Regions from separate parts of the Paenarthrobacter sp. TYUT067 genome, predicted to be linked through region 1. Evidence: riboswitches for the same ligand, from Rfam matches in the RefSeq annotation. Region 1 holds a riboswitch; each other region holds the start of a gene.
What was found. Region 1 has a riboswitch for cyclic di-AMP ahead of MOD31_RS15220 (M23 family metallopeptidase). Riboswitches for the same ligand answer to the same signal wherever they lie in the genome.
Positions count from the first base shown of each region.

Region 2: it holds a riboswitch for cyclic di-AMP, as region 1 does, so the genes downstream of both, MOD31_RS11155 (M23 family metallopeptidase) here and MOD31_RS15220 (M23 family metallopeptidase) in region 1, are expected to answer to the same signal.
Region 3: it holds a riboswitch for cyclic di-AMP, as region 1 does, so the genes downstream of both, MOD31_RS20595 (hypothetical protein) here and MOD31_RS15220 (M23 family metallopeptidase) in region 1, are expected to answer to the same signal.
Region 4: it holds a riboswitch for cyclic di-AMP, as region 1 does, so the genes downstream of both, MOD31_RS00660 (hypothetical protein) here and MOD31_RS15220 (M23 family metallopeptidase) in region 1, are expected to answer to the same signal.

Region 1 is NZ_JAMOIT010000016.1:91,012-96,873, reverse strand. Features, by position in the region: gene MOD31_RS15235 (MFS transporter) at 1-57, shown strand, start outside; gene serC (phosphoserine transaminase) at 139-1,269, opposite strand; gene MOD31_RS15225 (metal-dependent transcriptional regulator) at 1,563-2,258, shown strand; cyclic di-AMP (ydaO/yuaA leader) riboswitch at 2,440-2,681, shown strand; gene MOD31_RS15220 (M23 family metallopeptidase) at 2,686-3,522, shown strand; cyclic di-AMP (ydaO/yuaA leader) riboswitch at 3,661-3,829, shown strand; gene MOD31_RS15215 (C40 family peptidase) at 3,834-4,577, shown strand; gene MOD31_RS15210 (NlpC/P60 family protein) at 4,677-5,474, shown strand; gene MOD31_RS15205 (HNH endonuclease) at 5,691-5,862, shown strand, end outside.
Region 2 is NZ_JAMOIT010000010.1:146,616-152,477, forward strand. Features, by position in the region: gene lspA (signal peptidase II) at 1-227, shown strand, start outside; gene MOD31_RS11140 (cytochrome c biogenesis CcdA family protein) at 232-981, shown strand; gene MOD31_RS11145 (TlpA disulfide reductase family protein) at 1,028-1,639, shown strand; gene MOD31_RS11150 (vitamin K epoxide reductase family protein) at 1,681-2,352, shown strand; gene MOD31_RS11155 (M23 family metallopeptidase) at 2,374-3,135, opposite strand; cyclic di-AMP (ydaO/yuaA leader) riboswitch at 3,215-3,388, opposite strand; gene MOD31_RS11160 (SURF1 family protein) at 3,672-4,505, opposite strand; gene MOD31_RS11165 (cytochrome c biogenesis protein ResB) at 4,518-5,862, opposite strand, start outside.
Region 3 is NZ_JAMOIT010000030.1:7,927-13,788, reverse strand. Features, by position in the region: gene MOD31_RS20620 (helix-turn-helix domain-containing protein) at 1-228, shown strand, start outside; gene MOD31_RS20615 (hypothetical protein) at 265-525, shown strand; gene MOD31_RS20610 (alpha/beta fold hydrolase) at 528-1,331, shown strand; gene MOD31_RS20605 (DUF6480 family protein) at 1,445-1,723, shown strand; gene MOD31_RS20600 (ATP-dependent DNA ligase) at 1,805-2,875, opposite strand; cyclic di-AMP (ydaO/yuaA leader) riboswitch at 3,115-3,263, shown strand; gene MOD31_RS20595 (hypothetical protein) at 3,266-4,597, shown strand; gene MOD31_RS20590 (CdaR family transcriptional regulator) at 4,842-5,862, opposite strand, start outside.
Region 4 is NZ_JAMOIT010000001.1:151,641-157,502, forward strand. Features, by position in the region: gene MOD31_RS00650 (response regulator transcription factor) at 594-1,334, shown strand; gene MOD31_RS00655 (HAMP domain-containing sensor histidine kinase) at 1,338-2,885, shown strand; cyclic di-AMP (ydaO/yuaA leader) riboswitch at 2,960-3,140, shown strand; gene MOD31_RS00660 (hypothetical protein) at 3,146-4,009, shown strand; gene MOD31_RS00665 (glycosyltransferase) at 4,221-5,057, shown strand; gene MOD31_RS00670 (aminotransferase class V-fold PLP-dependent enzyme) at 5,073-5,862, opposite strand, start outside.

The DNA.
Region 1 (5,862 bases):
TCGCTGCTTGCCCCTCCGGATACGGACGACGACGGCGCAAGCAGGCAGGGCGGGTAGCGCACCTTAAATGGCGGCGGCTTAAATGGCAGCGGCGCCGTACGGGAGCTACCCGCACGACGCCGGCCAAAGCCCGTGGTGCTACTTCTTCAGTTCTCCCACCACGTAGTCGATGCTGGCGAGCAGCGCGGAAACGTCGTCCGGCTCGATGGCGACGAAGGTGGCGATGCGGAGCTGGTTGCGGCCGAGCTTACGGTACGGTTCGGTGTCCACCACGCCGTTGGCGCGCAGGACCTTGGCGATGGCCGCGGCGTCAATGGAGTCGTCAAAGTCGATGGTGGCGATGACGTTGGAGCGGTCCTCGGCGTTTGCGACGAAAGGCGTGGCGTACTCGGAGGCCTCAGCCCAGGAGTAGATGCGGTTGGCAGAATCTGCCGTGCGCTTGCTGGCGAAGTCCAGGCCGCCGTTGCTGTTGAGCCACTGCACCTGTGCGTCCAGGGTCACCAGGGTGGAGAGCGACGGGGTGTTGTAGGTCTGGTTCAGCTTGGAGTTATCAATGGCCGTCTGCAGGTCCAGGAAGTCCGGGATCCAGCGGTCGCTGGCCTTGATGCGTGCAGCACGCTCCAGGGCTGCGGGGGAGAAGAGGCCCAGCCAGAGGCCGCCGTCGGAGGCGAAGTTCTTTTGCGGGGCGAAGTAGTAGACGTCCGATTCGGCAACGTCAACGTCCAGCCCGCCGGCCGCCGAGGTGGCATCCACCAGGACGAGGGAGCCTTCATCAGCACCCTGGACGCGTTTGACGGGCGCAGCCACGCCCGTTGACGTTTCATTCTGGGGCCAAGCGTAGACGTCAACGCCGGCTTCGGCCTGTGCCACCGGGCGGGTTCCGGGTTCGGCCTTGATGATGGAGGAAGCATCGAGGAAGGGTGCCTTGTTGGTGGCGGCAGCGAACTTGGAACCGAACTCACCGAAGGACAAGTGCTGTGCCTTCTTCTCCACCAGGCCAAACGCCGCCACATCCCAGAACGCCGTTGAGCCGCCTACGCCGAGGACAACCTCGTAACCTTCCGGAGCGCGGAAGAACTGGCTGAGTCCTTCACGGACCGAACCCACCAGGTTCTTGACCGGAGCCTGGCGGTGGGAGGTACCCAGGATGGTGGACGATGCTGCAGACAACGCCTCGATCTGTTCCGGGCGAACCTTGGACGGTCCAGCGCCGAAGCGTCCGTCCTTGGGCAGAAGGTCGGCGGGAATGGTGATGCTGTTGTCGCTCACGTGGCGCTCCAATGGGTGTCGGCTAGAGATGGGAGGTGGCATGGGGCATCAACTGCCCCTTCGACACCCCAATTCTGCCTGACACGGCCCGGCCTCAGGAACCTGCCACCGTCATAGTCCGCCACGTGGAATGCGGTCCCACCGAATGCGACCGGAATTATCCAGAGTAATTCCAAATAAGCTAGGCTGGGGGTTGGCGTTCAGGGGGCGGCGGTGCACACCGTCCGCCCTTGCCAGGGACGCGGTACGGTGGAGATTACGCAAGGAACTGCGTTCGAGGAGAGCTGAGCTGGATGACGGATCTGATCGATACCACTGAGATGTATCTTCGGACCATTTTGGAGCTTGAAGAAGAAAACATTGTGGCCCTGCGGGCCCGCATCGCCGAGCGCCTGCGGCACTCCGGCCCCACTGTTTCCCAGACCATCGGACGCATGGAGCGCGATGGCCTGGTGATTGTGTCCAACGACCGCCACCTGGAACTGACGGAAGCGGGCCGGAAGCGCGCCACCGAAGTCATGCGCAAGCACCGCCTCGCGGAGCGCCTGCTGGCCGACGTCATTGGGCTCGATTGGGCCTACGTCCATGATGAAGCGTGCCGCTGGGAGCACGTCATGAGCGAGCGTGTGGAGCGTCGGCTCTACGAGCTCTTGGAACACCCCACGGAGTCTCCCTACGGCAACCCCATCCCCGGACTTGAAGCGCTTGGCGGCCTTGCCAGCCAGCCCTTCCCTCGGCTGGATGTCAACCTTCTCCAGGCAATGGACGGATATGCCGCCGCTACCCGCGTGGTGGTCAGCCGCCTCGCGGAGCCCATCCAGGTTGAGCCGGAGCTCCTGACCCAATTGGACGAAGGCGGAATCCGTCCCGGCGCAAGTGTCTCGCTGGAGCGCGTCGGCGAGTACATCTCCGTCCGTGTTCCGGGCATCGAAGGCGCTTTGGAGCTGCCGCCCGAGGTGGCCGCGCACGTCTTCGTATCCCTCAACTGAGTGTCGCCGGCAGCGCCGTGTCAAACCTCACTTCTGTCACTTTTTAGCGTGCGTGACCTGCGGTTTTCCGAAAATAGTGATAAGGGCTTCTCGCTCTGAGCCCGATCCTGTTGATAACGAATTTATTACCGAAGGCCTTAATCCCCTATAGTTATTTACTAGCGCTGATACCAAAGCGTTACCTGATCCGGAGCCGAGCTCTGCCAGCGGATCAGGTGTGTCACCCACCACTGGCAGAGGCGGGGGAACCACAAGCGGCTGTCTAAAGAAGCAGCCTTGGGGTGAAGTCCGCAGCAGAAGTGCCCACGTATACAAGTCCCTCTTGGGATACCTGTGTGCCGTGAGCGCCTCGCGCGGACCGGGTCTTTGTACTCTCTGACCCGAATCCGACAGCTAACTTCGCAGGCTTTTGAGAGAGGAACAGAGTTTGACATCGCAGAACGTCAGGGGTCGCCGCCGCGCGTCCGGCCCCGCTGCTGAGCTGCGGCCAGCCACCGTCGTCACGGAGATCCGGCCCCGCGCCACCGAGCGTCAAGTGCGCCGCCGTAAGAGCCCCCTGCGCCAGGTTGCCGACTTCGCCGCTGCCAGCGGCGTCGGGCAGAAGGCCGGTGTTGCGCTTGCCGCCACCGGGCTTGCCCTGACTGTCGGCCTGCCGGCCACCAGCCCGGTCATGGCCACCTCGGAATCGGGCCAGACCGAGTCCGCCCTCGCCGTCGCAGCCCCCGCGGGCAGCCAGCCCGAGGTTTCCGCGGCAGCGTCGGCAAAGATCGACTTCAGCCGAGCCGCAGTCGCCACTGCCGCTGACCCCGATGGGAAGTTGAAGCAACTGCTCAGCGCCCAGTCGGCCGGAAGCATCCAGCGCGCATCATCCGTTGGCACCATGGCCAGCCCCCTTGACACACTTACCACGGCATCGCCCTTCGGCTACCGTGTCAGCCCCCTCACGGGCGGCGCCGGCGACTTCCACCGGGGCCAGGACTTCGTTGCCCAGTGCGGCACCGCTGTCCACGCAGCAGCAACCGGCAAGGTCACTTTCGCCGGATGGCACGAATATGGCGGAGGCAACCGTGTGGTTATCGACCACGGCAACGGCCTCGAGACCACGTACAACCACCTGTCGTCCTTCACCGTCCAGGTGGGACAAACCGTCAACCGTGGCGATACCGTCGCGCTGAGCGGCACCACGGGCGCTTCAACCGGCTGCCACCTCCACTTCGAGGTTCAGGTCAACGGTGAAGTCGTAGACCCCATGGGCTGGCTCTAACCAATCTGATGGTCGCCTCTCGCATGTGCGGGACACCCCGTGACCTGAATGTGACATTTGCGTTCAACTGTTGTAGCGTACAGAGCGCATCGGCTTTTTAGGGGGCCGGTGCACTTGAGTGGATTGCCTAGCTCTGCCACCTCTCAAGGTCCGTTCGCATAAATCGTCTGGCAGGGGCGGGGGAACCACTTCTGGTCTTCGTGAGAAGGCCTTGGGGTTAAGTCGCAAAACTTCCTTGGAAGCGGCGCGGCCGGATGACTCCCATCCGAATCCGACAGCTCACCTCGCAGGCATTGGGAGAGGCTACCTACGTGTCATCACGCACTACCCCTGCGCGCCATCGCGCCCAAACGGTTCGCACGAACCCGTTGAACACGCTTTCCAAGGCTGTATCCACCAACGCCGGAACCATGAGCCGTCAGGCCATCGTTCTGGCCGCAGCCTCAGGCCTCGTCCTCACCGTCGGATTGCCCGCACAGGCAGCCGACGCCGATGTTTCCAAGACTGAAGCCTCCAGCACCCAGCAGCTGGTTGTAACGGCAGTGGTTACCGCAGAGCCAACAGCCACCGTTTCCTTCGAGAGCCCCACCGTGGCCACCAAGGAAGCCCCCAAGGTAGTCCAGCGCGCAGCGCAGGTTACCGAACGAGCAACGGCCACCACGGACGAAGCCCCTGAAGCCGTGACGGCTAAGTCCTCCGAGGCCAAGGACCCGGCTGCCAGCGCAGCTGCTTCCGGCCTTGCTGCTATTGCCTACACCGGCATCGGCTCCCCGTACGTTTGGGGCGGAACAACACCTAACGGCTGGGACTGCTCCGGCTTCACCCAGTGGGTCTACGCCCAGGCAGGCATCAGCATCCCGCGCGTGAACGCCTGGACGGCTATGACGCCCACCAGCACTCCTTCTCCCGGCGACCTCGTCATGCAGAACGGCGGAGCCCATGTGGGCATCTACGTCGGCAATGGCATGATGATCAGCGCTTTGAACCCCGGCCAGGGAACGCTGCTGCACTCCGTAGCGTCCACCGGCACCTCCTCGTTCTACACCCTCCGCTAGAAACAACCCGGTTCGGGGTGGGCCGGCATGCCCGCAATGCCGGTCCTACCCGCTACCCGTGTGCACCCCAACGGCGCTCGGATACGAAAAGAGAAAATCATGACCAGTGCAAACAAGCTTGCACGGCACCGCGCTGAGGCCCCCAAGACCAGCTCGCTTGCCGTCATTGCCAAGGCTGTCAGCTCCAACGCCGGTGGCGTTGGCCGCCAGGCAGCAGTGATCGCCGCAGCTTCAGGCCTGGTCCTGACCAGCGGCATCGCGGCCAACGCAGCCGAGACCAACGTTGATCGTGAGTCGACCTCCACGTCCACATTGGACGTCCAGTCCGTAGTGCAGGCCACCATCGCGGCCGACTCCACTGTGGCTATCTCTTACGAGCGTCCCGTGGTTACCACGGTGGAAGCTCCGGCTCCCGTTGTGGTGGAAGAAGCGCCGGCCAAGGTTGAAGCCAAGGTTGAAGCCAAGGAAGCACCTGCGGTTGCCGCCAAGGCCGCTCCTGCAGCCAACGCCACCGTGGCCGTCAGCAACTCAACCCCCGCTCCGGCAGCTCCGGCGGCTTCCAGCGGACTCGGCGCAGCCATCGCTGCAGCTGCTTACGCCCAGCTCGGCGTCACCCAGGACTGCACCATGCTGGTCACCAACTCCCTTGCAGCCGTGGGAATCAACTTCCACGACTGGCCTGCAGGTTACCTCTCCTTGGGCCGCACGGTCAGTGCAGCAGAAGCCCAGCCCGGCGACCTCGCCTACTACGCAAACGGTGGTTTGGCCGGACAGGCGCACATCGCTGTATACGTGGGCAACGGCCAGGCAGTTCACGGTGGATGGAACGGATCCACCACGGCACTGTTCAGCGTCAACGTCGGTTCCGGCCCGGTTTTCATCCGCGTCAACGGCTGATTCACTTTCTTCAGAACACCCCGCAGGCTCCGGCCGGCGGGGTGTTCTGCTTTAACCGCGCATGAACTCTTGCCGACACTGTGAGCGAAACGACAGAAAAATTCGTTGATACGGCATATAAGTGCTTACCCTTATGTTGTCGATCCACAGCCCGTACATGCAGAGGGCAGCCGGCCCTCGTGCCCCTGACGGGTGCGGCCGTGAAGAGGTACGTGCATGCGCACACTCGTTCTGAATGCTGGATATGAACCGCTGGCGGTAATAACATTCCGCCGGGCGCTGGTCCTTGTGCTCACTGGGAAAGCTAGCGTAGTGGCCGAAGGCGACGAGCCTGTCGTCGGGCCACAGGAAATTCTTGGACGCCCGTCCGTGATTCTCCTTAACCGCT
Region 2 (5,862 bases), on a different contig from region 1:
GTGCGGTCCCCCGGTTCGGCACGCTATCCCGCACCGGCGCTGCTTTCCTTCTCGGCGGCGCCCTGGGCAACCTCGTGGACCGGATGGACGGAGCAGGCGTCGTTGACTACCTGCATACCGGATGGTTCCCGACCTTCAACCTGGCTGACGTGTTCGTCGTCGGCGGAGTTGGCCTGCTGATTCTGGGCACCATACTCTTCCCCGCCGCGCGCAGCGAAGAGGACTGAACCGTTGGACATTGGTGAATACTTTGCCTCGACGGTGACCTCCGGGGCCCTGATCCTGGCGTTGCCCCTGGCCGCCGCAGCAGGTCTGGTGTCGTTCCTCTCTCCGTGCATCCTTCCGCTGGTTCCCGGCTACCTGGGCTTCGTCTCAGGGCTCACCGACCCAACGCAGCCGCGGAACAGGCGACGGGTCCTCTCGGGGGTGGCACTGTTCATCCTCGGCTTCGGCGCCGTCTTCACCCTCTACGGGGCAGCCTTCGGAGCCATCGGCTCCTGGCTGATCCGCTGGCAGGACCCACTCATGAGGGGACTGGGCGTCGTGGTCATCATCATGGGCCTGGTCCTGCTCGGACGGTTCTCCTGGCTCCAGCAAACCCGCAAATTCCAGGGTCCAGGACGCGGTGGGCTCTCCGGAGCCCCGCTCCTGGGCATCGTCTTCGGCCTCGGATGGACCCCCTGCATGGGCCCAACGCTCAGCGCCGTGCTCAGCCTGAGCGTCACCGCCGGCAGCGCCTGGCGCGGGGCACTGCTGGCCTTCATCTACTGCCTGGGACTCGGCATCCCCTTCGTCCTTGTCGCTCTGGGCTTGAACTGGGTCTCGAAGGTCCTATCGGTGGTCCGCAAGCACATTCGGGCCGTCAACACCGGCGGCGCCGTCATGCTCATCATCCTGGGGGTCCTGATGGTAACCGGGGTGTGGGTGCAATGGATCTACCAGCTGCAGAACCTGGCAGGGACGTTCCTGATGCCCGTCTAGCCACCAAGACCCCGCACGCAGACACAATCAAGCAAGGACCGAGAACATGATCAACCAACCAGAGCCACGGCGGCGCCCCGGACGCCGCACCATCCTGGGCTTGGGCGCGGCAGTACTTGCCCTCACCGGCTGCGCAGCCCCGGACGATCTGGCCCAGCAGGCCAAGGCCGGCGATGACAAGAACTACATCGCCGGGGACGGGTCGGTCAACGAATACCCACCCGGATCACGCGGGGCCGCGGTCGCCTTGGAAGGCCGGCTGTTTGACGGGCAAAAAGTTGCTGCCCGGGACTGGGCAGGCAAAGTCGTGGTCCTCAATTTCTGGTACGCGGCCTGCGCTCCGTGCCGGGCGGAGGCCCCGGACCTGGCCGCCCTGCACACGGAATTCAAAGACCAAGGCATCTTGTTCTACGGCGTCAACGTCCGCGACGACGCAGCCACGGCCGAAGCCTTCGAACGGACCTTCAAGGTCGACTACCCCAGCTTCGATGACAGCAACGGCGGCATCCTGCTGGCCATGACCGAGTACGTCCCGCCCCGTGCAGTCCCCACCACCCTGGTGCTGGACACTCAAGGCCGCGTCAGTGCCCGGATCCTGGGGATCTCCCAAAAAGGCACTTTGAAGGCACTGATCACTACCGCAGCTGCGGGATCATGATTACCAAGCCCGCCGCCAGACCACCTAAAAGGACTTCTGCCATGACCAGCACCGCAAAACCCTCCGCGAACGTGAAACCCTCCGATCGTGGGGTTGCTTCAGCTGCTGCGGGGTTGGATATTCCCCGCATGACCCGCAACAAGCCGTTCGGGTGGCTCTTGGTCATCACCGGCGTCATCGGCTGGCTCGCCTCCGGCGCCCTGGTCCTGGAGAAACTCGAGGTACTCAAAGACCCCGGCTACAAAACCGTCTGCGACGTCAATCCCTGGATTTCCTGCGGTCAGGTCATGCAGACCTGGCAGAGTTCCGTTTTCGGATTCCCCAACATGTTCATCGGGATCGTGGCGTTCGCCGTCATCATCACCACGGGCATGGCCCTGCTTTCCGGTGCAACGTTCGCCCGCTGGTACTGGGCCGGACTGCAGGCCGGTGTCACGCTTGGGTTTGGCTTCGTCGTCTGGCTGTGGTCCCAGGCCCTGTACTCAATCCACATCCTCTGCCCCTTCTGCATGATCGTCTGGGCGGCAATGATTCCCCTGTTCGTCTGGGTCACGGCCCGGAACATCACCCATGGAGTCATCAAAGTACCCGCCGGAACGGCCCGCGTTGTCGGTGAGTTCGGCTGGATCATTACCGCGCTGCTCTACGTGGCCGTTACCGCAACCATCTTCTTCGCCTTTAGCCACGTCTTCCTGGGCACATCAGGACTCTGACGGTCGACAACCAGTCGGGGCTTACATCCATCCCTGCGGATTCACGGTCTGTCCGTTAAGAAGTACCTCGAAGTGCAGATGGCATCCGGTGGAGTTGCCGGTGGTTCCGGCCGCGGCCAGCCGCTGGCCGGCGGACACGGTCGCGCCCACGGAGGTTTCGATGGAGGCCAGGTGATTGTAGGTGCTCTTCAGGCCGTTGCCGTGGTCCACCACAATCCTGTTCCCGCCACCATAGGGGGACCATCCGGCCTCCACGACGGTCCCGGCTCCGGCGGCGAACACCGCGGTCTGGCAGGCTGCCACGAGGTCAAGGCCGGTGTGCAGCTCCCCAGTGCCTGAGATCGGGCTGGTGCGGATACCGAACGGCGAGGTGACCGACATGCCGGCCAAGGGCGCCCCGAGCCGGGCTGCTGAGACAGGTTGCGCAGGAGCAGCCGCAGCGGGGACCGGGGAGGCCGCCGGGGTCGTCGCCGCGCCGGCAGCAGCTAGGGGGGTCTTGGCGGGTACCGGCAACGGTGCCTGCTCGGTGGTGACAGCCGGCCGTTCATAACTGATCGAAGCCCCGACGGGGGCTTGGACGGGCGCGCCGGCAGCGACGGTTTCCGATGCCTGCACGGCAGGGGCCGTGCCGGTGGGGGCCGTGCCGGCATGGGCGGCGGTGAGCGCTGCGGTCAACAGCGCGGCGACGCCCAGCGTGGCGGCTGCGGTGACCTGTTTGCGGCGGCGCGCCCGCGCCCCTGCGCCTGGCAGGGGTCGGTGGCGACCGGTCGTGGGGGACATCATCGGGAGGGCCGTGCGGGGCACCAATCCTGAGGTTGGCTTTCGGCGGCGGCCATGGGGGGATACAGAAGGCAAGGGGGATCGATCCTTTCGGTTCGCCTGCGAAGTTAGCTGTCGGGTTCGGGCCAAGGAAAAAGCCCGGCCGTGCCCGGCGGCTTTCAGGCCACCGACATCACGGCTTCACCCCAAGGCAGGCTTACTGCCGATCCTGGGTCCTCCACCCCCGCCGTCAAAAAGGGATAGTCGTTTGATGCCCCCGGCGGGGTTCAGCATGGGGCATCAAGGGTCTCAGTACAGAAAAACCTGAATTAATAGTAGCCGCAAAGCATCATCGTTACAATTTCGTGACAGTACCTTCGCGTGTCGTGCAAGCGCGGACGCTATCCGGTGGCCGGTACGCAATTGCTGAGCGTCTCTTCAGATGTGCAGCCAAAGGCTCAACGAGGCCCAGTGCAGGATGGTTCCCGCGCGCCGTGATGTCCGTCCGTGGGGATTGTCCATGCCCGCGCTGCGCGGGTATCCGCCGGCCTGCGCCAGAGTCACAGTCCCATCGAGTCCAGCAGGGCGTCTTCTTCCTCGGCGCGGGAACGCTTGGGCGCGGAGGGATGACGGGGGTGCTGGAGGGTGCTTGCTGTCTCCGCGGATTCGTCCGGGATTTCACGCTCCTCACGGTGGATGCGGGCCTGTTGACGTGCCATGTATCCGAAGCCGACGAACGCCAGAACCCCGAAGGTGATCCACTGCATGGCGTAGGACAGGTTTGATCCTTCCTTGACGGCCGGTTGGGCAAGTTGCTGGGGAACTACGGCGGGCTGCGGGGACTCCGAGGCCATCACCCCGTAACTGCCTGTCATCAAGGGATAGCCCAGCTGGCTCGCGAAGTAGGGCAGGTCGATGCTGGCCAGTTGTCCCTCGGGAGCGTCCCGGCCAAGATCGGGTTCGGAGGGTTTGATGCGCACCACCGCGGAGATCTCGCCCGGTGGCGGGGCCGGCACGGCATCGGGGTATCCGGGCCGAAGGTTGCCGATCGGCAGCCACCCCCGGTTGATCACGATCGTTTCACCGGAAGCAAGCCGGAACGGAACCACTACCTCATATCCGGCAACGGAGTTATTGGGCCGGTTCCTGACGATTCTCTGGTCCTGGACAAGGTACCGGCCGGACACTGCAACGGTTGTCCACTTCGCGTCGGGGTTGGCGACCTCGAAGTAGGGGCGGGCGTCCTGAAACGGCGCGGGGGGTTTGTCGTAGTTCTCCTGGACCCTGCGGATCTCTGCCACTGTCTGGTTCCGACGGTCCATCTGCCAGTTTCCCAGGCCTATGCATGCGGCGGCGAAAGTGCGGCCAGCAGCAGCCACCCCACCCAACGCCACGACAGCAATAATCTATACGCCACTCTTTTCCTCCCGAAGCTGCCACCGCCGTGCCAACAGGGCGCGGATGGCAGTGGCCTCGGCGGCCAGGCGGTGGTCTTCTCCTCGGGCCAGGAGGCCGTACTCGACCATCGTCCTGCCGTCCTCGTGGGTGCCGGCGCGGACCCAGACCCGGCGCCGGTTCACGTACAACGAGACCATCAGGCCTGTCACGGCCAGCAGGGAAAACGCCAGGACCCCACCTTGGGCGGGGGTGCTGCGCACATCCACTCCGATGTAGCGTTTCAGCCCGTCGAAGCTGATGCTTCCCTTGCCGTCGGGCAGCGTGTACGTGCCACCGGGTGCGAGTGTGATGCCCCCGGCGGGCAGGTCCCGGCCGTTGAGTTGGGTCAGCTTGGCCACGTCCAGGACATAGACGTTTTGCGGGGCTCCGGTGTCCAGTCCAAGGTCTCCGTAGTATGAATTCAGGTTCAGCTGCGGGTTCAGGGGATCAGGATCGAAGCTGTAGGACACACCCTGGTCGTTCTTGATGGCCGAAGGCAAAAAGAACCCGACAAAGCCCAGCTGGGACGGTGCCGCGTCCGGGACCTTGAGCACCACCGAGGAGGTGTACACCCCGTCGTTGGGGATGGACACCACGGGACCGCTGAACGCGGTTTTCCCGGTGCCGTCCTTTACCGTGACGACCGGGGCGTAGCCGTTGCCGACGAGGAACACCCCGGTTTCACCGAAGTAGACCGGTTCGTTGACTTTCAGGATCTGTTCCCGTGCCGGGGACTCCGTTCCGTCTTTGGTGGTCAGCTTTGCGGTGAAATCGATCGGCTGGCCGAACTGCCGGGATGATTCCCTGTCGAAACGGACTTCGAATGTCTCGAGAGTGACGGCGAACGGATCCAGCCAGGCGGTGTTGAAGTTGGTTCCCGGGGTGAAGGCGTCATAGCTGACCAGGGTGTTGACGAAGGTGCCGCCTTCGATGAGAATTTTCTGTCCGCGGTAGCCGAACATGCCGCCGACGGCCACGCAGACCAGCACACCGATCAGCGCGGTGTGGAACACCAGGTTGCCGGCTTCCTTCACGAAGCCGCGCTCGGCACCCAGAGACGGCCGCGTTCCGTCCGCGTCCCTGACTTCCACCCGGTAGCGGCGTTTCCTGAGCACTTCCGCGGCGTCCGCAATGGCGGCAGCGGCAGGGATTCCGGCGTCGGCGGGCAGCACCAGGGTGCCGTACTCCGGCAGGCGCGAAAGGCGCTTGGGGGTACGCGGCGGCCGGGACCGCATGGCCTTGTAGTGCGCGGCAGCACGTGGCGTGACGCAGCCGGCCAGCGAAATGAACAGCATCAGATAGATCGCGGAGAAC
Region 3 (5,862 bases), on a different contig from region 1:
AGCAGCGTGGAGGAAATGCTCACCACCTCACAAGCCGCTGAGCTTGCCGGCATCTCCCACACCTATCTGCGCAACATGACCGATCGCGGCGAAATCCCGGTGGAGTACCGGGGAACGCATCGTCGCATCCGGCAGGCCGCCATCATTGAATGGCTGGCAACGCAGAAGAAAAAGCAGCAGGCCCAAGCGGCAGCGGAAGATGACGTCTCCACCGATTCCCAGAGCTAGCCAACCCACATCACCAGCATGCTGTTCAATAGCGGTATGGCAAAAAGCTCCCCTTCGACCGTTTGGCCCGTGGTGCAGCAGGAGCGTCGTGCGCTGATCCAAGACCTCGAACCGCTTGAGCCAGCGCAATGGCAGACGCCGTCCCTGTGCTCCGGCATCCGCCGCGACTACCCCGCCCAGCACGGGGCCACCGTACTCAGCGCATTACTGCTTGCGGTGTCAGGGCGGCCGATCGGGAGCGATGAAGTGAGCGGACCCGGAGCTCCGGTGTTCCTGCAACGGTTGGGAAACGAGTGAAGATGCCAGGGGACACAAAAGGATTGCTTTCTGCCGACGTCCAGGCCTTAGGCCTGACCGGCAGGATCCATTGGACGAAGGGCTCGCCTGCGCCGGAGCCGGGCGCAGAGCCGGGGAGCGAACCCGCGTACATCTTGATTCACGGGATCGGGGTGTCGCATAGATACCTGGCGCGGTTGCATGCTGTTCTCGCGGCGAGCGCACCGACGTACTCGCTGGACCTGCCCGGTTTTGGCGGGACGCCCAAGCCCGGTCGCCAGCTCTCAGTGGAGGACTACGGCGCGTTCATTGCCGATACACTCGCGTCGTGTGGCATCGACTCCTACGTGTTGGTGGGGCATTCGATGGGTACGCAATTTGCCATCGAGGCGGCCCTGCGCGCCCCCGAGCAGGTCAAGCAGTTAGTACTGATGGGTCCCGTGGTGGATTCACGGCATAAAAATGTGTGGCGGCAGTCGCTGGCCCTGAGCCTCGACGGAATACTCCGCGAGAGTCCCACGTCCAACGCGATCGTCATGTCCGACTACTTCCGCTGCGGCCCGCGCTGGTACCTCACCGAGCTGCCGGTGATGATGAAATACCCCACGGAGAAAAGGCTGGCCGGCATCCAGGTACCGTTGCTGGTCCTGCGCGGTAGCCGCGACCAGGTGGCGGGCCCGGATTGGTCACTGCGGTTGTCCAGGACAGTGGTACAGGGTCGCTTGGTGGAGATTCCGGGCGTCGGGCACGTGGCGCAGCACATGCGTCCCAAGGCTGTGGCGGATGCCATCCGGAGCTTCGTCACCGCTACCACTCCGCACCGCTAAACACTGACGCACGACGCCGGCACCTGGACTGGGTGCCGCTTGTCGGGTAGCCGCGTCCCGGCTAGGCTGACGGAGCAAGCGCATTAGTAAGTTTGCTTATGAAAGGGCTGATCGTGACTGACAAAGACTCAACTGAAGAGACCCAGGGCTTCGGCGCCACCGGCGCCACAGGACCCTTCGCCACAGGATCCTATGACACGACCTCCGATGCCGACAGCATCCACGAAGATCCCGATATGCGCCAGGACGAGGACGAGGATCCCGCAGCCTCCGCCAACCCGGACCCCCTGGACGGCAACGTCACAGGGTTGGAGCCCGGCGGTGGAGTTCCTCCGGGAGAAACCCCGCCGGCCGAAGGCAGCATGAGCAGCGACCAAGGCCACCACGAGTAACTCCGCTGCAAGCCTCGCTGTTACGTTGCTAACCCGCTGTTTCGTTGCTGGCCAGCGACGTAACAGCGGGTTGGCAACGTTCTAGGCGTTCGGTAGCTTCAGGATCGCCCCGAGATCGTACTCAGCGGGCTCTTCCAGCTGCGCGTACGTGCAGCTCCCGGGGGTCCTGTCCGGCCGCCACCTGCGGAACTGCGTGGTGTGCCGAAACCTGTCCCCCTCCATGTAGTCGTACTTCACTTCGATCACGAGCTCGGGGCGCAGGGGCACGAAGGAGAAGTCCTTGCCCCCGCTCCAGCGGCTTTGGGCGCCCGGCATGCGTGAACCCCCGGCAGCCTCGTCCTGCCTGGCCCATTCGCCCCACGGGTGTTGGTCGAGTTCAATCTGATACGGCTCAAGATCAGCCACCAAGGCCTCGCGCTTGGCCATGGGAAACGATGCCACTACTCCCACGTGATGCAGCCGGCCGGTGTCATCGTGCAGGCCAAGCAGCATGGAGCCCACTACTTTCGCGGTCTTGTGCCAGCGGAACCCAGCCACCACGCAATCGGCCGTGCGCTCGTGTTTGGTCTTGAACATCACCCGCTTGTTCGGGAGGTACGCCCCATCCAGTGGTTTGGACAGCACACCATCCAGGCCCGCGCCCTCCAGTTGTACGAACCACTCCTGTGCCCGTTCCAGATCAGTCACCGCAGGAGTCACATACACAGGCGGCTCGGCCTCGGCGAGCGCACGTTCCAAGATGGCCCGGCGCTCGGAGAACGGCTTGTCCATGAGGTTCTGATCGCCTAGCGCGAGGATGTCGAACGCAATCATGGACGCCGGGGTCTTCTCAGCAAGCATACGGACGCGGCTGTCGGCGGGGTGGATCCGCTGCTGGAGCACCTCGAATTCGAGCCGGCCACCCTCGATCAGGACGATTTCGCCGTCAATCACGCATTTGTCCGGCAGGTTCTTCCTGAGGGCATCCACCACCTCGGGGAAGTAGCGGGTCATGGGCTTCTCGTTGCGGCTGCCCAGGACGATCTCGTCGCCGTCCTTGAAGACGATGGTCCGGAAGCCGTCCCATTTGGGCTCATAGTGCCCAACATCGGGGATGGTCGGAACGGATTTGGCGAGCATGGGCGAGACGGGTGGCATCACAGGCAGGTCCATAGACAATGTCTACCCGCCGGTGCGCGCCGAAGCTAGTGTTGGCCAGGGATATCTTGGTCGAGCGGCCCAGCGAGTGCCGCCCAGCACCGGCCCCGAAGCCTAAGCGCTAGAAGCCTACCGCTTAGGCTGAACTACCGCCCGTTACATTAATGTGACTTTACTTTCCGGCTCATGTACCGTCGTAGGGCGACCCATATCTCCGCTGGGCCGCTTCCGGATTGACGCCGAGCTCTGCCGCAATCCGGGATCCGCCAGACCCGCGGCAGAGACGGGGGACCCAGGTTCCCGGGCTTGTTACCCACAAGCCCTTGGGGTGAAGCCGCCTTGCGCGGCCGGACGGCCTCGTCCGAACCCGACAGCTAACCTCGAAGGCGTTGAGAGGCAACCACCATGTCCCCAACCATGGATCAGCCGCGCCGCGCCCAGACTGAAGGCGAGCGCACCAAGCCAACCGGACGCCGTCGGGCCCAACCCAGCGGATTCCTTGACAACGCGCCGGCAGATTCCGCCGCCGTCAGCGGAACGTCAAGCACGACGCCGGAATCCGCCACTGCGGCCATGCCCGCCGGGGTGAAACCCACCACGCGTGCGGAAATCCGTGCAGCCGAGCGCGAGCGTGCTGCCCGGGCCGTACTCGCGCCCGAGGAATCGGCGGCAGCTCCGAAGTCCACCACACCGGGACCTCCTACCGCAGCCATCCCCATCGTTCCGCCGGCCAGCCAGGAACCCGATTCACGGGAATCCAGTAGCCAGGAACCCGCCACCACGGCTATTCCAGTGGTGCAGCCTGCAACGCCGGAACCCGCAACTGCGGCCATTCCTGTAGTCACTGCCCGCGATGAGTCCGCGCGCACGCCGGAACCCACGGAGTCCCCGCGCGGCAAGTCTCCAGCTCAGGTGGCCGCAGCCGCTACAGCCTCGGCATCATTGGCTAGCCGCCGGGACGTTCGAAAGCCGGCCGCTGCGCCCACCACCAAGTCCGGTTTTGGCGCCACATCCTCGTTCGGCCGCGAACCGTTCAGCCGTGAACCACAGGCCGCCCTGCGCAAGGCAGCTTCGGTCAAACACATGAGCCAGCGCATGGCCGTGGTGGCGGGGGCCCTTGGCCTCGTGCTGACAGCCGGCGCTTTGGGGCCAGCCCTTGAACTTCCGTTCTTCGGCCAGGAAACCCCGTCGCAGGAAGCCAGCGGGGGCGAAGGCCGCACCTCGGGTTCGGCATCCCCCGGGCCCAAGGCTTCCTACACCACGGCGTCATCACCTTCGGCCTCCACGCCATCCACAGCATCAGGGGCAACGGCTTCCTCCGAGGCCGGCCAGCCCGCGACGATCGCGGAGGCACCCGGGGCGGTGTCGCCGTCGTCGACTCCCACCCCACAGGTTTCGCTCGCGGACCCGGTATGGGTTCCGTCAGCGGGCTCGTCCGCAGTCCCGGCAGTTCCTGGCGCCACCAGCCCGGCACCCACCCAGCCGGCCCCCGCGCCGAGCGATGTGCCGCCCTCGGACACCATCACTACACCGCCTGCGCCGACGCCAACGGGCACTCCCACACCGACCCCGACTCCCACAGGAACTGCGACTCCCACACCGACTCCAACGCCGACGGATACTGCAACGCCGACGTCCAAGCCGAAACCGGGCAAGCCGACCGCTGCCTCAGCACCGCAGCCCAGTGAATCGGCACTTCAGGACATCCTCGATGCCGCCCAGAAGGTATTCGGTTGAGCACCCGCGTGCCCCGTACGTCCACCCATGCGGGGTGGCATAGCCGGTACTGCAGCAGCAGCCGGACCGCCACGTTTCGTCGGCGGATGGGGCGCTGGAGCTGCCAGCGTTTGCGGCGCTCGTAAGGCAACACCGCATACTTCGTACTTACAAGAGGAGGCAGGCACCCGGCCCGGGTACCTGCCTCCTCTTGTTTGTGTTACCGCTGATTGTGTCACCGCGTTGGCGCCTTTAACCCGTCGCCTCAGATCCGTGGCCGTACTGCCCAGCGCCGCGCCTTCAGTGCAGCATGCAATTCGAGCCGGATCGCGCCACTTAATGGATCAGCACCGATGAGCTGACGGATCCGCCCGAGCCGGTTGTAAATGCTGCTCCTGTGGAGGTGAAGTTTGGCGGCGACATCCTGAACTGAGCCGTCGTTGTCATAGAGCAATTCAAGGACGGGCAGGAGTTCGCCGTTTTTGTCGTGGTCCTCGAGTGCCCTGAAATGCACAGATCCCGTGTCATCCCAACCGCCCGGTGCTACCAAACGATCGAACAGCTGGTACACGCCAACAGTTCGGCTGTCCACGAGCTCACCCAAAGGGAGGTCTACTGCGGCCGCTTGGGCAGCAACCTTCGCTTGCCGGTACGCACCGGACAGCTGCCGGATAACTTGGAATGGTTCGCTGATCCCCAGGATTACCCTGTCCACTTTGCGGCCTGCGCGTTTGGCGAGCTCCAGTTGATAGTGCACCAAAACCTGGGCATGGTCCGCCCGGCCGCCCGACTCGCGGAACAACACAACGGAATGCGTCTCCGTTCCGGCGCTGAACAACGCGGCGTTCACGCCGATGGTGGACTGCAGCGCGGCAGATCGATGCGTCAGGGTAGCTGCAATGGGATCGACGTCGGACCTCGCGCCATCGGGGTCGAGGATAGTCACCAGCTGCCACGGACCGCGGCCTTGGATTTCCTTCCAACCCGCGACGGCGGCCACAGCGTTGGATTCGCCGCCGCAGGCTGACAGAAACTCCTGTTCACGCCGTCGCCGGAACTCCGATTCAGCCGTGTTGGAATCAAGGAGCAAGCCCGCCAGCAGGTCCAGCTCGTCCCGCACGCCTGGCAGTTCGGCGAGTATCGCCGTCGCGCTCTGTTCCTCAAGGTCAAGCTGCACCCACAAGTACCCCACGCGGAAACCGCGCACCAGCAAGGGGACACAGACGCGGCCCAACATGCCCAGTTCGTCGTTGGCTGGAACCACCACGGGTCGCACCGCCGTGGCA
Region 4 (5,862 bases), on a different contig from region 1:
ATCGCGGCTTCGAATGCTGATTGTCCCCGCAATGAGTTTGGGGAGGGGCGCCCAACGCTGGGCTAGGGGGCGAATGCCTGAAACTTCTTGGGGTGGAAAGTTAGGCTTGCATTCGACAACAGCGGTCATCATGGCCAGCGGGTTCGCTGGGCCAGGTTGCTGCGGCTGCAGGTGCTGTTGAGTTCTTGTTCACATTGGAAGTGTGCAACGTAACAATGGCAACACGCAAGTAACAAAGCGTCGAACCGTCCACATTTTGAGACGTTGAGGTCTATTGTGCCGCAAATCACAATTCAGCCGGGCCTATAAATGAATGGCATTTCATTCGACCACAGCCGGGAATATTCGCCATCGAGTGAATTTTCTTCGGTGAATCGGGCCAGAATGATGCTTCGGTTCCCACGAACGGGCATGCGGCGGAATCTCACGATCTGAAACAGTTGTTGTCCAACCACACTAAATGGCGGTTCAACAAATTTCCCGAAAAAATCTGCTACAAGCTGTAGAAACAGCTCTCTCGCTAGTGTTGGGTTCACAGCGTCCTCACAGGACCGGCAAAGCGCTGGCTAACCAGCAGAACGGAGAGTTGTCCCATGGCCTCCTCGCACTCCATGACCAACAACCTTCCCCAACTCTCCCATCCGGACGGCTCCCCCATCCGCGCCCTTGTGGTGGACGATGAACCCAGCCTCGCCGAGCTCATGAGCATGGGACTTCGAATGGCGGGCTGGTCCGTGGCAGTGGCCGGGGACGGGCCCGGGGCCGTAAAACTGGCCAAGGACTTTCGCCCTGACGTGCTGGTCCTGGACGTCATGCTGCCCGGCTTCGACGGCGTGGAGGTCCTCAATCGCATCCGCACCTTCGCCCCGGAAGTTCCCGCACTGTTCCTCACCGCCAAGGACGCCGTGCAGGATCGGATCGTTGGGCTCGCCGCCGGAGGGGACGACTACGTCACCAAGCCCTTCAGCATGGAAGAGGTCCTCCTACGCCTCCACCGTCTGGTCCAGCGTTCCGGGGTGGCGGCCATGGACACTTCCGAGCTTGTGGTGGGAGATCTCACGCTGAACGTGGACACCCGCGAAGTCACCCGGGCCGGCGAGGACATCCCGCTCACAGCCACCCAGTTTGAACTTTTGCGCTACCTCATGGAAAACCCCAAACGGGTGGTCAGCAAGGCCCAGATTCTGGACCGGGTGTGGGACTACGACTTCGGTGGCCAGGCCAACATCGTGGAACTCTACATCTCCTACCTACGCAAGAAGATCGAAGCCAACCATCCGCCCATGATCCACACCATCCGTGGCGCCGGGTACGTCATCAAGCCAGCGGACTAGGCGTTGAGCACACTGTCAGGAGTGGCCAAAAGCTCCCGTATTCCCGGAAATCCACAGCGCAGCTGGCTGAACCCGTCCACCTGGCACCTGCGGACACGCCTGGTCCTGGTGGCCATGGCGCTCCTGGTGGCCATCTGCGGAGCAGTGGGCATTGTCAGCTACGCGTCCATGGACATGGTCTTCAACAGGCAGCTCGATAGGCAATTGGAGCAGGCGTCCAGCCGCGCGACCGACTTCGGCAGGCCGCCGTCGAACTTTCCCACCAACCCCTCCGGAAGGCCTGACCCGCTGGAAGCGCGCGGACAGGCCGCGGGAACGCTCAACGCGAGGATCGACGGCTCAACCGTGAGGAGTTCGGGGCTCATCGACGCCCAAGGCAACCGCGTTTCACTCTCCGCAGCCGATGAGCAGGTCCTGTTGTCGCTCCCCAAGGACAACGTCCCGGTGGATCGGTCCCTGTCCAATGGTGACTACCGGCTGGTGGCAGTGGACACCTACGGTGATGTGATCGTGACGGGACTGCCCTTGGCGGACAAGCAAAGCGCCGAGGCCTCGCTGGTGTGGACCATGGTGTTGGTTTCGTTGGGCGGATTGGTACTGATCGGCCTCGCCGGAACAGTGATCATCCGGCGGACCATGCGGCCGCTTGAGCAGCTCTCCGAGGTTGCCACCAAGGTTTCGCGCCTCCCCCTCGACGCCGGTGAGGTGGCACTTGCGGTGCGCGTACCGCCGTCGGCCGCTCATCCCGGAACGGAAGTTGGAAGCGTTGGCCATGCTCTGAACCAGATGCTGGAGAACGTCGCCAGTGCGTTGGAAGCACGGCAGGAAAGCGAAACCAAGGTGCGTCAGTTCGTCGCTGATGCCTCACACGAACTCCGCACACCGCTCACCGCGATCCGAGGCTACACGGAGTTGCTGAGGATGACCGAGACCTTCACCGACGATGGCCGCAAGTCGCTGGCAAGGGTCCAAAGCCAATCGGAGCGCATGACCACGCTGGTTGAGGACCTGCTGCTGCTGGCGCGCCTGGACGAGGGGCAGCCCGTGAAAGTCGAGGACGTTGACCTGACCCAGTTGGTGATCGAAACCGTCAGTGATGAGAAGGTCATGGCGCCGGATCACATCTGGCACCTCCAGCTCCCCGATGAACCTGTGACAGTCCGCGGCGATGTAACGCAATTGCACCAGGTGCTTGCCAACCTGCTGTCCAACGCGCGCAAACATACCGATCCCGGCACCACCGTGGTGACAGGCGTCATGCTCTCCGCTGATGGCAGCGCAGTGGTCACAGTGACGGACAACGGCCCGGGCATTCCGGTCGATTTCCAAGGCCGGATCTTCTCCCGTTTTGCCCGCGCTGATGCCGCGAGATCGGGTTCTGAAGGCACCTCGGGACTGGGCCTTTCCATTGTGGATTCGATTGTTGCCGCCCATGGTGGCACCGTGGAGGTGACGTCCAGGCCCGGGCGCACTGAGTTCGCGCTGCGACTTCCCACGGTAAGCACCGGAGAAGGTCAGGCACGCCGGCAAGGCGACTCACCGGCGTCGTGATCTCTGTTACCTAAATGTGACTTCTGAAGAAACCTCCTGTACCGTCGAAAGGGTGGGTTTCCCCAAGGACCCACATCCGGGATGCGCCGAGCTCTGCCACTTCCCGGAGTCCGTTCTTCTTTGAGGCAGAGACGGGGGACCCACAGTCTCCGGGCCTGGCAATGTGCCGCCCTAGGGGTGAAGCCGCAGCGTGACGCGCGGCCGGATGACCTCATCCGAACCCGACAGCTAACTCCGCAGGCGCTGAGAGGTCACACAACATGTCTGAATTTAACGATCAGACGCGCCCTTCTGCGCGTCACCGCGACGAACACAACGCACCGCTCACCAAGTCGCAGTCCGTCCTCAAGAACGCTGCCCGCCAGGGTAAGTCCGGCCACCGCATGTCAGTCGTAGCCGGCGTTGTTGCAGCCGCACTGGGTGTTGCATCGCTCGGAACCGCCGCAAACGCCGCGTTGACTCTCCCTGAGGCGAGCCGCGTTGCCGGGACCCAGGCTGCTGCCCAGGTCAGCGCCAACAAGTCAGCTGAAATCTCCGCTTCCTTGGATGCTGCCGCCGCCAAGGGCGCAGCTGACCGGGCTGCCGCGGACAAGGCAGCTGCTGAGAAGGCCGCTGCCGACAAGGCTGCCGCTGACCAGGCCGCTGCTGAGAAGGCTGCCGCTGACGCTGCAGCCAAGCAAGCCGCCGACGCCGCTGCCGCCCAAGCCGCAGCTGAGAAGGCTGCCGCTGACGCTGCAGCCAAGCAAGCCGCCGACGCCGCTGCTGCCGCCGCCGCTGCGGAAGCTGCAGCTGCCGCTGCCACCCCGAAAGCCGTGGACGACCCCGCCGCTGCCAAGGCCTACGCCGCCAGCATCCTGGGCAACTACGGCTGGAGCGCAGCTGAGATGACCGCGCTGAACACCCTGTGGGAGAAGGAATCCAACTGGAGGACCACTGCCACCAACGCTTCCAGCGGCGCGTATGGCATTGTCCAGTCCCTCCCGGCCGGCAAGATGGCCTCCGCTGGTGCTGACTGGCAGACCAACTACCAGACCCAGATCAAGTGGGGCCTGAACTACATCAAGGAGCGCTACGGATCCCCGTCCGCCGCTCTGGGCTTCCACTTGGCCAATAACTGGTACTAAGCCAGACCGCTTCATTGCCGCGCCCGTTCCCGCCGTCCGCCCCAGTACCCACTGGAGCGGATGGCGGGAACGGGTGCGGCTTTTGCTGTTTTACAGGCGCCACCCGTGGTTCACAGGCGCTGCCCATGGTTCACAGGCGCCACCCGTGGTTCACAGCGCGGTCACAGCATACGCCTAAAGCCCACATAATCGGCCGTTGCATGCTGGACATATGACGCTCACAGCTCCCCGGCCAGCACTGCATAGGACGGTGCAAGGCCCTCCCGCCAGCACACCCGCGCTGGCTCCCGTCCTGGACATCGCCATACCCGTGTTCAACCAGGAAGTCCGCCTGGAAGAAGACGTTCGCAGGCTACACGGGCACCTTGCAGACACTCTTCCGCACACCTTCCGGATCACTGTGGTGGACAACGCCAGCACGGACGGCACCCTGCGGATCGCCGAACGCCTGGCGAGGGAATTCCCCGAGCTTATGGTGGTCCGTCTTGATCGAAGGGGCCGCGGAAACTCCCTCCGTAAGATCTGGTTGTCCTCCGCGTCACCGCTGCTTGCCTATATAGACCTGGACCTGTCCTTCGACCTTTCGGCCGTGGCTCCTCTTCTGGCCCCGCTGATGTCGGGCCACTCAGACCTCGCTGTCGGCACGCGTCTGGCAAAGGCTTCGCACGGGACATTCAGCCACCACGGTGACGTCATTGCACGCGCCTACAATTTTCTGTTGCGCGTCCTGACGGGAGCGCGCTTCTCCGATGCTGAGTGCGGGTTCAAAGCCATTCGTGCCGACGTCGCCCGCCAGCTGCTCCCCTACACCCGCGATGAAGCATGGTTTTTCGACACCGAACTGCTGATCATCGCTGACCGCTCCGCTCTGCGCATTCATGAGGTGCCGGTGGACTGGAGCGACAATCCCGACGCAAGTGTCGACGTCGTACGTACCCTTTTGACCGACCTCAAAGGGTTGGCGGGGCTGACCCGCAAACTGCGCCGCGGGACAATTCCCATCGCCGGGCTTCGCGCCGAACTGGGCCGGGGCCCTCACCGGCACTGAACTTTCCGAAGAGCGCTACGCCTCCGGTTCGGCCTCCACCGCGCCCCGTACGGCCGCGATGGACGCGGCCACATCACCAGCGTCCGTGGTCCAGTTGCTCACAGAGATCCGCAGGATCTCACGTCCTCGCCATGACGAACCGGACATCCACACCCCGCCCTCGGCCATGAGCCGCTGGGTGATGCGGTGCGTGCGATCGTCACTGCCGAAACTCACGGAGACCTGCGTGAACACGACGTCGTTAAGCACTTCCACTCCCGGGATCGCGGATAGTCCTTCAGCCAAAGCACGGGCATTTGCCGCAAGACGGTCCACCATGGAAATCACGCCGTCCCGGCCCAGCTGCCTCAGTGCCGCCCACACCGGAATGCCGCGGGCGCGGCGGGACATCTCCGGAACTTTCTCGAAAGGGTCCCCCGGTCCGGCATCAGTGGCTATCAGGTAACTGGTGTGAACACTGAAAGCACGCCTCAAGGCTTCCGGGCGGGCCACGATTGCCAGGCCACAGTCGTAGGGGACGTTCAGGGTTTTGTGTGCGTCCGTTGCCCACGAGTCGGCGTCCTCAACACCGGCCAGCCGGGTACGCAGCGTTGGGCTCACAACGGCCCACAAACCAAAGGCGCCGTCCACATGTACCCATGCACCGCGATCGTGGGCCACGGCTATGGCCTCCTCCATGGGATCAAACGCACCGGAGTGGAGGTTGCCGGCCTGCAGGCAAACCAAGGATGGCCCCGGCTGCTGATCCATGGCATCGGCCAAGGCATCGGGAAATATCCTGCCCTCGTCGTCGGCGTCTACCGGA